4 regions of the Hymenobacter sp. BRD128 genome follow, and region 4 is predicted to be linked to each of the others. Evidence: riboswitches for the same ligand, from Rfam matches in the RefSeq annotation. Region 4 holds a riboswitch; each other region holds the start of a gene.
What was found. A riboswitch is a leader RNA that binds a small molecule or an ion and turns the genes downstream of it on or off. The one in region 4 is predicted to bind S-adenosylmethionine.
Positions count from the first base shown of each region.

Region 1: linked by a shared signal. The riboswitch ahead of GKZ68_RS06340 (homoserine dehydrogenase) and the one ahead of GKZ68_RS09110 (amino acid permease) in region 4 are both predicted to bind S-adenosylmethionine.
Region 2: linked by a shared signal. The riboswitch ahead of metH (methionine synthase) and the one ahead of GKZ68_RS09110 (amino acid permease) in region 4 are both predicted to bind S-adenosylmethionine.
Region 3: linked by a shared signal. The riboswitch ahead of GKZ68_RS11455 (phosphoadenylyl-sulfate reductase) and the one ahead of GKZ68_RS09110 (amino acid permease) in region 4 are both predicted to bind S-adenosylmethionine.

Region 1 is NZ_CP053908.1:1,409,567-1,412,768, forward strand. It holds gene GKZ68_RS06330 (xanthine dehydrogenase family protein subunit M) at 1-244, opposite strand, end outside; gene GKZ68_RS06335 ((2Fe-2S)-binding protein) at 255-842, opposite strand; SAM riboswitch class I at 1,228-1,347, shown strand; gene GKZ68_RS06340 (homoserine dehydrogenase) at 1,491-2,738, shown strand; gene GKZ68_RS06345 (Gfo/Idh/MocA family oxidoreductase) at 2,763-3,202, shown strand, end outside.
Region 2 is NZ_CP053908.1:4,228,678-4,231,879, forward strand. It holds gene GKZ68_RS18735 (SGNH/GDSL hydrolase family protein) at 1-1,185, shown strand, start outside; SAM riboswitch class I at 1,272-1,380, shown strand; partial or broken gene metH (methionine synthase) at 1,561-3,202, shown strand, end outside.
Region 3 is NZ_CP053908.1:2,573,567-2,576,768, reverse strand. It holds gene GKZ68_RS11465 (sulfate adenylyltransferase subunit 1) at 1-292, opposite strand, end outside; gene cysD (sulfate adenylyltransferase subunit CysD) at 317-1,213, opposite strand; gene GKZ68_RS11455 (phosphoadenylyl-sulfate reductase) at 1,252-2,007, opposite strand; SAM riboswitch class I at 2,285-2,378, opposite strand; gene pruA (L-glutamate gamma-semialdehyde dehydrogenase) at 2,570-3,202, opposite strand, start outside.
Region 4 is NZ_CP053908.1:2,069,266-2,072,467, reverse strand. It holds gene GKZ68_RS09120 (hypothetical protein) at 1-232, shown strand, start outside; gene GKZ68_RS09115 (hypothetical protein) at 241-1,089, opposite strand; SAM riboswitch class I at 1,543-1,653, shown strand; gene GKZ68_RS09110 (amino acid permease) at 1,891-3,202, shown strand, end outside.

The DNA.
Region 1 (3,202 bases), 660 kb from region 4:
GGTGCCAGGCAGTGTCGGCGTTGGTGGCTAGGGCGCCCAGGCGCAGGCCGCCGTCGGGCAGGCTCGTGATGTCGGTGAGCGGCAGCAAACCCAGGCTGGTGAGGTGGGTCGGCCGCTCAAGGTTGTACTTCATCAAGTCCACGAGGTTGGTGCCGCCGCCCAGGTAGGCCGCGCCATCGTGGCTGGTCAGGTCGCGCACGGCCTCGTCGGCGGCCGTGGCCTGGATAAGAGTGAAACTATTCATAGCGAATTACTTAGCTAGCGGAGCTGGATTTGGTGGGCTGGGCCGGAATGGTTACCAGCGTGCCGTTATCGACCACTACCTGGCCGTCGTGCAGTACTTCCATCACGGCCGACAGGATGTTGGTGTAGGCGCCGCACCGGCAGAGGTTGCCACTCATGTGCTCGCGCACCTCGTCTTCGGTCTTGCAGCGGCCCTCGTTGATGAGGCCCTGCGCCGAGCAAATCTGCCCCGGCGTGCAGTAGCCGCACTGGAAAGCGTCGTGGTTGACAAACGCTTGCTGGAGCGGCGAGAGGTTGTCTTCCGTACCCAGGCCCTCAATGGTCTGAATTTTCTTGCCCTGGTACACCGTGGCCAGGGCCAGGCACGAGTTAATGCGCTTGCCATCAACGAGGACGGTGCAAGCGCCGCACTGGCCGTGGTCGCAGCCTTTTTTGGTGCCGGCCAGGTCCAGGTACTCGCGCAGGGCGTCGAGCAGGCTGGTCCAGGGCGCAAGCTGGATGGTGTGGTCTTCGCCGTTGACGTTGAGCGTTACGGCCTGGGCGGGCACCACGCGCGGCGCCGCTTTATCAAGGGGCTCTTGAATGAAGTGTGCACTCATAGGGCAGGAGAGTGGAAAAGGAAATAAAGCCGGCCAGCGCAGCGGCAGCCAGCGTTTTTGGCTGATTCCAAACCCTACGGCTCCCCGTGAGCTTTCGATGTTTTTACTTATTCTAAATAAACTTTTAGCCCCGGCAGTTAGCACGCTGATGGTCTGAAGCTCAGTTTAGACGCAACCTAGGTTCGCAGACTGGTACCCAGGAAAAAATCTTGGTTAAAATAGCAACAGCAAACAAGCCAAGGCGTTGTATTATAAGATATACAACGCAAGGTTTCGTGGTGGAAGTGAGTTGGTGCCGTATGGCGCTGGCTACCGGCACCGCGCCCCGTAGTTGGGAGAAGCGACATTCCCGGCCTTACCTTTGCGGCACGCTCCGGCACCGGGGCTCTTATCCAGAAAGGCGGAGGGACAGGCCCGGCGATGCCTTAGCAACCAGCAGCAATGCGAAGGTGCTAATTCCTGTTTCGAAACGCGGCCCCGGCCAAGTTTCGGAAGCAGATAAGTTATGAGAGGTGAGGCGGACCCTAGCGGCCGCGTGGCTCTTCTGACTTGTCGGAAGGGCTTTTTTTGGGCTCTTCCGGTAAGGAGTTTTGGATGAGAGTAGGGTAGGCGGCGCGCGTTTCAACCGTTCTATTTCTCTCTTTTTACATGACTCGTACCGACCTCAACATTGGTCTTTTTGGCTTTGGCGTGGTGGGCCAGGGCCTGCACGCCGTGCTGGAGCGCACGCCGGGCCTGCGCGCCCGCATTGGCCGCATCGCCGTTAAAAGCCGGGATAAAGTCCGCTCGCTGCCGGCCGAACTGTTCACCTTCGATAAAAACGACCTGCTGAGCGACCCTGGTCTCACGGTGATAGTGGAGCTGATTGACGATGCCGACGAAGCATACCTGATTGTGAAAGAGGCGCTGCTGCGCGGCAAAGCCGTGGTAACGGCCAACAAGAAGATGCTGGCCGAGCACCTGCCCGAGCTGATTGAGATTCAGCAGACTACCGGTACGCCGCTGCTCTACGAGTCGGCGGCCTGCGCCAGCCTGCCGGTCATCCGCAACCTGGAAGAATATTACGATACCGACCTGCTCGAATCGGTGGAGGGCATCGTGAACGGCTCGACCAATTACATCCTCACGGCCATGCACCGCGACGCCCAGCCCTACGCCGCGGCCCTGGCTAGGGCCCAGGAGCTGGGTTTTGCCGAAAGCAACCCCGCCCTCGATGTGGAAGGCATCGACGCCCGCAACAAGCTGGTGCTGCTGCTGGCCCACGCCTTCGGCGCGGTGGTAGCACCCACCGATTTGCTGGCCGTGGGCATCACAAATATCAGCGGGCTAGCCACGGCCTACGCCCGTGAGCAGGGTCTGATAATCAAGCTGGTAGCCGAGGCGCGGCGGTTGCCGGGCGGCGGATTGGCGGCGGCCGTGCTACCCACGCTGGTGCGCCCCGGCCACGAGCTGGCGCAGGTACACGACGAGTTTAATGGCCTCATCACCCAGAGCGGCTTTGCCGACCGGCAGTTTTTTCTGGGGCGCGGGGCGGGGGCGTTCCCCACGGCCTCGGCGGTGCTCAGCGACCTTTCGGCGCTCACCTACGGCTACCGCTACGGCTACAAGAAAATTCACCAGAACGCTCACCTAGCCCTCACGCCCGACGCGGCCGAACTCGACGTGCTCGTGACGTTTGACGAAGCTGGCGGTGCGCCCGACCGGGCCGATTTCACGGCCGTGCACGAGGAGTTTCGCTCGGCGCAGCGTGGCAATTACCTCACCGGCACTATCAGGCTGGGGCAGCTGGCGCGGGCGAGTTGGCTGCGGGCGCCGGGCGTGTGCGTCATCAGGCTAGCCGAGCCGCTGCGCGCCGCCGTGGCAGTGCCCGCCGCGCTTGAAACTGCTACTGCTTAGCCCCACCACCCCCTACTTTTGGGCATGACTCCTTCCTCTGACGCACCCATCGGTGCTGGCTTGCTGGCCTACGGCATGTCGGGCAAGCTTTTTCACGCGCCGTTTCTGGCCGCGCATTCCGGCTTTGCGCTGCGCGCGGTGGTCGAGCGCACCCAGCAGCGCATGATTGCCGACTACCCCGCAATTATCAGCTACCCCAGCACCGAGGCCCTGCTGGCCGACCCTGCCATCGAGCTAGTGGTGGTGAATACGCCCAACGATACGCACTACGACCTCGCGCGGCAGGCCCTGCTGGCCGGCCGGCACGTGCTGGTCGAGAAGCCCGTGGCGACTACCGTGGCCCAGTGGCAAGAGCTATGCGCTCTGGCCCGGCAGCAGGGCCGCCTGCTGCTAGGCTACCAGAACCGCCGCTGGGACACCGATTTTGGGGCGGTGCGCCGGGTAGTGGAAAGCGGCCGGCTAGG
Region 2 (3,202 bases), 2.2 Mb from region 4:
CTCTACAACGAAGGGCAGGCTAATTCTTATCCGGCCATTCTGGCCCAGCAGTTTGCCAAAACCGGCAAAGGCCCGGCCAGCTTCGTGCAGCCGGCTTTTTCGAGCGCCAAAAAGGATGGTTCGGGCTATATCAAGCTGCAGGTAGTAAACGGCGCCCTGGCGCCGGTGCAGCCCACGGCGGCCAACAACTACCTGGGTGAGCAGCTGGCCGTGACGGGTGCTACGCTGCCCGGCGGCCCGCAGCTGGAGGCCTATTCGGGCAACCAGCCCGACAACCTGGGCGTGCCTGGCATTTCGGTGCTTAGCAGCGTGTCGGCCCTCACGGGTGGGCTAGCCCCCTACGGCCTCATTAACCCCTTCTATGAGCGTCTGCTGACGGCGGCCGAGAAACCGACCAAAGACTACGTGACGTACATCGGCCAGAAGTCGCCGACCTTCTTCACCTGCTGGATGGGCAACAACGACGTGCTGGCCTATGCCACGGCCGGCGGGGTAGTGTCGCCGCTCAATCCCTTCGGCGGCCTCACCGATACCACGCGCTTTGGCGTTGGCTACCGCGCTATCTTGAATACCATCTCGAAGGGCGGCACGGTGAAAGGGGCCGTGGCCAATATCCCGAACGTGACCAGCGTGCCGTACTTCAATACCGTGACCGTGGCAGCGGTAGTAGCGGCCTACCAGGCGGCGGGTATCCCCATTACGACTATTTATGTGCAGGCTCTCAACGCGGCCGGCACTGCCACCGCGGCCCGTGCCGCTACCTCGGCCGACCTGCTGACGCTGACGGCCCAGCCGTACATTGCCGCGCACCCTGGCGTTGGCACCACCCCTGCCAATGCCCTGCCCAGCGACTACGTGCTCGACCCGGTAGAGGCGGCCAACGTAACGGCGCGCACCACCCAGCTGAACGCCATCATTGCCAAAACGGCCCTGCGCTTCAAGGTGCCCGTGCTAGACGCCAACGCGTTCCTGACTCGGCTGGCTACCAGCGGCATTGCAACTAACGCTGTGAACAACACCGCCACGTTTGCCAGCGGCAACCTATTTGGCCTCGATGGTGTGCACCCCACGCCCCGCGGCTACGCCGTCATTGCCAACGAGTGGATTCGGGTTATCAATGCCTACTACGGCTCGACCATCCCCAGCGTAGACCCCAACAGCTACCGCGGCGTACTGCTGCCCTAGCCACACCCTGGTTGCCAAATTGCTAAAAGCGCCTTCCCCGCCGGGAAGGCGCTTTTTTTGGCCTAGCCGTTGTATCTTCGCTGTTGCTGCTATCCAGAAAGACCGAGGGACCAGGCCCGATGACGTCTTGGCAACCTACCCCGAGTAGGTGCCAACTCCTGTTCGGCCAAGCACTTGGGCCGAAGAAGATATCAGCCGGAACCTGCGCTGCCCGGCGCGGCTTTCTTTCTGGATAGGCGCTTTTTGCTCCCGATTTTGCTTCCAGAAGATATGTCCGCCGCCCCCGCGCTAGCCCCTGCCGTCGCCACCGACTCCGCTTATACGTCGCCCCTGCCTACCTTACTGCGCCAGCGCCTGCTGGTGCTCGACGGCGCCATGGGCACCATGATTCAGCGCTACCCGCTGGAAGAGGCCGACTTTAGAGGCACCCGCTTTGCCGACCACCCGCGTCCGCTGCGCGGCAACAACGACCTGCTGAGCCTTACGCGGCCCGATATTATCCGGGCCATTCACGCCGAATATTTCGCGGCCGGGGCCGACATGGTCGAAACCAATACCTTCAGCGGCACCACCATCGCGCAGGCCGACTACGCCCTGGAGCACGTGGTGTATGAGCTTAACTACGAGTCGGCCAGGCTGGCCCGTGAGGTGGCCGACGAGTTTACGGCCCGGAATCCGGCGCAGCCGCGCTTCGTGGCCGGGGCCATCGGGCCCACCAACCGCACGGCCTCGCTCTCGCCCGACGTCAACCGCCCCGGCTTTCGGGCCGTGACCTTCGATGAGCTAGCCACCGCCTACCTCGAGCAAACCCGCGGCCTCGTGGACGGCGGCGTCGATGCCCTGCTCATCGAAACCATCTTCGATACCCTCAATGCCAAGGCCGCCCTCTTCGCGGTGCAGCAGTTTTTCAACGAAGGCGGCCGCGTGGTGCCCGTCATGATTTCGGGCACCATCACCGACGCCTCGGGCCGCACCCTGAGCGGCCAGACGGTGGAGGCATTCTGGCACAGCATCAAGCATTTGCCCTTGCTGAGTGTGGGCCTCAACTGCGCGCTCGGGGCCGACCAGCTGCGCACCTACGTGCGCGAGCTGGCTAGGCTCGCCGACGTGCCCGTGTCGGCCTACCCCAACGCCGGCCTGCCCAACGCCTTCGGCGGCTACGACGAGAGCGCCCAGGAATTTGCGGCCCTGGTCGAGGATTACCTCAAGGAGGGCCTGCTAAACGTAGTGGGCGGCTGCTGCGGCACCACGCCCCAGCACATTGCCGAGCTCAAGAAGCTGGCCGACAGCTACGGCCCGCGCGCAGTGCACGCTGCGCAGCTGCATCCGCTAGCCCCTCGGCTCAACTGGTTGATGATGAGCAGGCCTCGGTTTCGTCGCTAGCCCTGAGCGGTAACGGCGAGCGCCTGGCCAAGGGCACCACGCACCTCGCTGGTCTGGAGCCGTTTAACATCACGCCCGAAAGCCTGTTCGTCAACATTGGCGAGCGCTGCAACGTGACGGGCTCGCGCGCCTTCGCTAGGCTCATTCGCTCGGGCGACTACGAGGCGGCGCTGGCCGTAGCCCGCGCCCAGGCCGAAAACGGCGCGCAGGTGCTCGACATCAACATGGACGAGGGCATGCTCGACTCGGAGGCCGTGATGACCACCTTCCTGCACCTCATCGCCTCGGAGCCCGACATTGCGCGCCTGCCGATAATGATTGACTCGTCGAAGTGGACGGTGCTGGAGGCGGGCCTCAAGTGCGTGCAGGGCAAGAGCATCGTCAACTCGATTTCGCTGAAGGAAGGCGAGGAGCGCTTCCGCCACCACGCCCGGCTGGTGCGCCAGTACGGCGCCGCCGTGGTAGTAATGGCCTTCGACGAAGACGGCCAGGCCGATAGCTACGAGCGGCGCATTGCCATCTGCCAGCGCTCGTATGATATTCTGGTTAAAGAAGTTGGCTTTCCCGCCGAGGACATCATCTTCGACCCCAACATCCTCACCGTGGGCACCGGCCTGGAGGAGCACCGCAACTA
Region 3 (3,202 bases), 500 kb from region 4:
TGTTGCGGGTGTACTGCACGTGGCCCGGCGCGTCGGTGATGATAAACTTGCGGCGCGGCGTGGTGAAGTACTTGTGCGCTACGTCAATCGTAATTCCCTGCTCGCGCTCAGCCTTGAGGCCATCGGTCAGTAAGGCCAGGTCTACCGAGTCGCCGTTGGTGGCGGTGCGCTTCTTTTCGAGCGTGGCCAGCACGTCGAGCGACACGGAGTCGCTGTCGTAAAGCAGGCGGCCAATGAGCGTACTCTTGCCATCGTCGACGCTGCCGCAGGTGATAAAGCGTAGGATATCCATTGTCTTATTACTTAATAAATTAGCTTAGAAATACCCGTTGCGCTTGCGGTCCTCCATGCCGGTTTCGGAGAGGTTGTCGTCGAGGCGCGTGGCGCCGCGCTCGCTCACCTTGGCCAGCAGCAAATCCTGGATGATGTCGTCAATCGAGTGGGCGTCGCTTTCCACGGCGGCCGTGCAGGTCGAGTCGCCCACGGTGCGGAAGCGCACGCGGCGGCTCACGATTTCGTCGGTGTCGTCGAGGTTGAGGTGCTCGCTCAGGCCTAGCAGCTGGCCGCTGGGCAGCACTACGCACTGGCGCTCGTGCGAGAAATAGATTTCGGGCAGCTCGATTTTTTCGCGCTGGATGTAATTCCACACGTCGAGCTCGGTCCAGTTAGAAATGGGGAACACGCGCACATTTTCGCCCTTCTGAATGCGGCCGTTGTAGATGTTCCACAACTCGGGGCGCTGGCGCTTGGGGTCCCACTGGCCAAAGTCGTCGCGCACCGAAAAAATGCGCTCCTTGGCGCGGGCCTTCTCCTCGTCGCGTCGCGCGCCCCCGATGCAGGCGTCAAACTCAAACTCCTCAATAACATCGAGCAAGGTATAAGTTTGCAAGGGGTTGCGGCTAGGAAATTTACCGCCCGGCTCGCGCAGGCCACGCTCCCGAATGGTATCCTCTACCTTGCGCACAATCAGCTTCTCGCCCAACGAAGCGGCCAGCTTATCGCGGTAATCAATAATTTCCTGGAAGTTGTGGCCCGTGTCGATGTGCACGAGCGGGAAGGGAAACTTGCCCGGCCGAAACGCCTTTTCGGCCAGCCGCGTGAGGGCGATTGAGTCTTTGCCGCCCGAGAACAACAGCGCAGGCCGCTCAAACTGGCCGGCCACCTCGCGCAAAATATGAATAGCCTCGGCTTCTAGCCTATCTAAGTAATCCATTGGTAATGAATAAATTGGTGTTTAGTAAGCGGTAGGGGCTAGCGGGGTAATTCCTCCACCACCGGGTCGAGGCCTTGGTGGGCAGTGGTGTGCAGGCCGCACTCCTTGGCGTCGGCGTTTTCCCACCACCAGCGGCCGGCCCGGAAGTCCTCGCCCGGCTTGATGGCCCTGGTGCACGGCGCGCAGCCAATGCTTACAAAGCCCTGCTGGTGCAGCGGATTCACGGGCACGCCGTGCTGCTGCGTAAAGGCTACCGTGTCGGCCCAGGTCCACTCAAAAAGGGGGTGCACTTTAATGAGCTGGTGGCCGGCATCCCACTCCACGGCGTGCATGTGCTGGCGGTTGGCCGACTGCTCGGCCCGGATGCCGGTAAGCCAGATGTGCGTGCCGGCCAGGGCCCTGGCCAGTGGCTCCACCTTGCGGATATAGCAGCACTCCTTGCGATTGTCGATGCTCTCGTAGAAGCTGTTAGGGCCTTTCTGCGTCACCAGGGCTTCGACACTGGCCGCCAGCGGGGCGAAGGCTTCGATGGGCTGGCCGTAGCGGAGCAGCGTCTTATTCCAGGTTGAATACGTTTCCTGAAAGTTGCGGCCGGTGTCGAGCGTGAATACGCGCACGGGCAGCTCATTGGTAAAAATGAGGTGGCTCAGCGCCTGGTCTTCAATGCCAAACGAAGTCGAAAAGGCAACCTTGCCTGGGAAACGCTGGGTGACAGCCCGTATAATTTCCAGCGCGGAAAGCCCGGCCAGTTCCTGGCGCAGGTCATTGACCTGGGCCGCAAGTGTACTATCCATGTTGAAAGGGAAGAAGTTTTTCGCGGCCAGCAAGCCGCCGAAAAAAGGTGCCGACACGCGGGGGCGCTCCAGGTAGGCCCGCGAAGGCCCAGGGAGCAGCGCTAACCCGAACGGAGAGGTAGCCGGCCAGCTGATAAGACGTTGCTAAACGCTAGCAGCTCCGCATCGCTCCCGTGCGCATTCGGCAGGGGCAGCACGTACAACAACACCCATGCTGTAGAGCAGCAAGCGAGGTGGTCGTAAAGCGGAGGGTAGTTGAGCAGCGCACGGCAACTTGTTTTTATATGGTCAGGACTTGGCACCGTTCCAGCAAGTAGCTGGGGGTTGCCGGCGTTTCATCGAGCCTGTCTCTCCACGCCTCTGTATAAAAACAATCCTTCTGGCAAGAGGAATTGATGACACAAAGGTAGAGCCGGAATTTTTAAAATTCCAAACTTCTGAACAAACCGTTGAAAACCAACGGGCGGCCCCTCGTCAGAGGAGCCGCCCGTTGGTTCCGACGGCGATATAAGTTGGGGGCTAGCGGTTTTGTTTGCGCCCCGCGCCATTTTTGGCTCAAGGCCTAAAATCCGCCCTTATCGAGGTTCAAATCTTCCTTGGGCGTGGCGCCCATGAATGGATAGGGATACTCCACGGGCGGGTTAAACGTTTCCTTGATGGCGCGCGGCGACACCCAGCGCTGCAGGTTGAGCAGCGAGCCGGCCTTGTCGTTGGTGCCCGAGGCGCGGGCGCCGCCGAAGGGCTGCTGGCCCACCACGGCACCGGTCGGCTTGTCGTTGATGTAGAAGTTGCCGGCCGCGTTCGCCAGCTTCTTGGTAGCCAGGTCGATGGCGTAGCGGTCTTGCGAGAAAATGGCGCCGGTGAGGGCGTAGGGCGAGGTCGAATCCACGAGTTCCAGCGTCTGCTCAAACTCGTGCTCGTCGTACACATACACCGTCACGACGGGGCCAAACAGCTCCTCGCACATGGTCACGTACTTAGGGTCTTTGGCCCGGATAACGGTGGGCTGCACGAAGTAACCCTTCGACTTGTCGTGGTGGCCGCCGACTACGATTTCGGCGTCCGGGCTAGCCTTGGCCTCGTCAATAAACCTGGCTAGCTTATCGAAGCTGGCTTCGGTAATGACGGCGTTAATAAAGTTGGTAAAGTCTTCAACATCACCCATTTTCATCGACTCCACGTCCTGCTTCACGTA
Region 4 (3,202 bases):
TTTGGGCGCGCCCGAGGCCGCATACTGGGACTACGCCCGCCAGGTTCGCCGTGAGTACCGCCTCGTGCCCGACCTGCTCTATCGCCCCGGCCGGCGCAAGGTACTGGCCAGGCTGCTCGAAGCGCCGGTGCTCTTCCACACGCCAGCCTTGCAAGAAGAATTAGATGAGCCAGCCCGGCGCAATTTAGCGGCCGAACTGGCGGCCTGGGAGCAGGGCGGGCTGCCGGACTGAACGCCTGTTCAAGGCGCAAGCAATTGCTGTTTAATAACGGCTGGTAGGTCGGACCGGCGCAGGTGCAGTTCGTGCTCGAGCGCACGGTAAAAATCAGCGTCGCTCGTGCCGTATCCTAGCAGGGCTTTCAGCTTGGGTAGCCCACCTTGCTGCAAAGCTAATTCGCAGAAAATACCGCCTATCACGTATTGCGGATTGGTTTCGGCGTCGAGCAAAGTAAAATTCAGCGGGTCGGTGAGGTCTACCGAGTGGCTGGCGAGATATGCTTGGACTCGAACTTTGTGGTAGCGTAGGTTGTGGCCGTAATGACCGCCTTTCAAACCGGCAAAGCCCGTGAGCAGTAGCGGATGCGCCTGCGGAAAGTATGGATTAATGACGTGTGCCAGTTCGTGTAGATAGGCTTCACCTTGGCCCCCGGCATACACCAGGTGGTTGACCTCGTCGTAAAAGCCGCACACCGGGTTGCCCCCTAGTCCTGACCCTAGCACGTATTCAAACCCTCTCAGGTGTTGTATGGCATCACAGTCAGGCGCTACGTAATACGTGACCGGCACGGGTGCAAAGCCAAAATCCCGGAATATACCGGCCAGAAAGCTGGCTGCCTGCCGCGCTTTTCGCCGTTGGAAACGATAGCCCGGCGGTACCCGATAGGTAAGCAGCCCTACTTGGTGCGTAGGCCAGCGCTGGGTGCTGTAGGTTAAGTAGTTGCGTAATGACCAGTGGCCGTGCTGCCGTTGCAGATATACGCTCACTATAGCCAGTACCTGTAGCTGCCGTGCTGGCTCAGCGCCGATTTCCCAATAAAACTGCGTGCGGCACAAGTAAAGGTCGTCGCCCTGCCGGGATAGACTTAGCACGACCTTGCGAGTCGTGAAGGCGTAGATGTTAGGCCGGACAAAGCCCTCGTGTAGCAACAAGTCGCCACCCGCGTAGCGCGTGCGCTCGTCGGCGGCCCACTAGCTAGCCTTGTCTGTTGCCTTGGCGCCCAAATAAGCATCCCAAGTGGCTAGGGCAGCGCGGCTGGCCGAGTCGCTGGCCTGCACGCCTGCATTCAGTGTAAACTGCTGGTAGGCTTGGCAAAAGCTTAAAAAATGCAAGCTGAGCAGCAAAACAGCTGTCAGGAATAAGCTCCGCATAGATGGGGAAGGTTGTTGAAAAATACGTAATAAGTAACTGATATTCAGTAAATAATACGTGTTAGCTAATTATTTGTCAAAGTGGCAGTAAGCCAAGCCGACAAATTTAGCCTTATGTGCGCGCCCATCCGGCCGTATCTTTGCCCTAGTCGAGCAGTCTTTTGGGCCCGCTTGTTTTTATAAAGAGGCGCTGAGAGATAGGCTCTGCGACGCGCCGGCAACCCCCGCCCCTTGGCGGAACGGTGCCAACCGACCGGCCGCTAAACTATGGCGGTCCTATAAAAGCCCGTGGTGCTTTCTGCTGTTTTTATTAGTTCTGCTTCCTCCATTTCCGGCGCGCTAGCGCGGGCTAGCCGTTGCGCGGCTGGCTGTTGTTGGTAAGGAGTAGCGGGCGTCGCCGACCGGCGACTGTCCCATCGTTTTTCATTTTTTAGGGAGTTGACTGAGGCTAGCCGGGCGCGGGTGCGCACGGGCTGGGCAAGTCGTTTGGGTGCGGCTGTGGAGGCCGGGCTACATCATTTTATGCTGACAAAATCACTGGACCTGCTGCGGCAGGAAGCGGCCGAGACGGGCGCGGGTACCCTCAAGCGCAGCCTCAACGGCGTGAGCCTCATTGCGCTAGGTATTGGGGTTATCATTGGGGCGGGCTTGTTTTCGCTCACTGGCATTGCGGCGGCCAATAATGCGGGGCCGGCCGTGACGCTCTCCTTCGTGGTGGCGGCCGTAGGCTGTGCCTTTTCGGCGTTGTGCTACGCCGAGTTTGCGGCCCTGGTGCCGGTGGCCGGCTCGGCCTACACCTACGCTTACGCCACGATGGGCGAATTATTTGCCTGGATTATCGGCTGGGACCTCGTGCTCGAATACTCGGTGGGCGCCGCCACGGTGGCCATCAGCTGGTCGCAATACCTGCTCAAGTTTCTGAGTAAATACGGCCTGCACTTGCCCGCGCAGCTCGTGCTTTCGCCCTTCGATGCCCCGGCCAAACTTGCCGATGGCTCGGTGGTGCACGGGCTGGTCAACCTGCCGGCCATGCTCATTGTGCTGGTTATCACGGCCGTTATTATTCGGGGCACGTCGGGCTCGGCGTGGTTCAATGCCTTGGTAGTGGCCCTGAAAGTGTCAGTGGTGCTGATATTTATCGTGCTAGGCTGGAAGTACATCAACCCGGCCAATTATCACCCCTACATTCCCGAAAATACCGGCAAGTTTGGCGAGTTTGGCCTGAGCGGCGTGTTGCGCGGGGCGGGCGTGGTGTTCTTCGTATTCATCGGCTTCGACATCGTGGCCACCATGGCGCAGGAAACCAAGAATCCGCAGCGCAACATGCCCATCGGCATCATCGGCTCGCTGGTGGTGTGCACCATTTTATTTGTGCTCTTCGGCTACGTCATGACCGGGCTGGCCAACTACAAAGAGTTTAAGGACAGCGCCGCACCGGTGGCCATCGCCATCGAAAAAACGCCCTACGCCTGGCTCAGCGGGGCTATTATCGGGGCCATTCTCATTGGCTACACCTCGGTTATTCTGGTCGATTTGCTCGGGCAGTCGCGGGTGTTTTTCTCGATGGCGAAGGACGGCTTGCTGCCGCCGGTTTTTGCCAAAGTGCACCCCACGTTCCGCACGCCGGTGCAGTCCAACCTACTGCTGGGGGCATTTATCGCGCTGTTCGCGGGCTTCGTGCCTATCTCGGTGGTGGGCGAAATGACGAGCATCGGCACGCTGCTGGCCTTCGTGATGGTGTGCCTGGGCGTGCTCATCATGCGCCGCACCAACCCCGACGCCCCGCGCAGCTTCCGCACGCCGTGGGTGCCGCTGGTGCCCATCCTGGGCATCG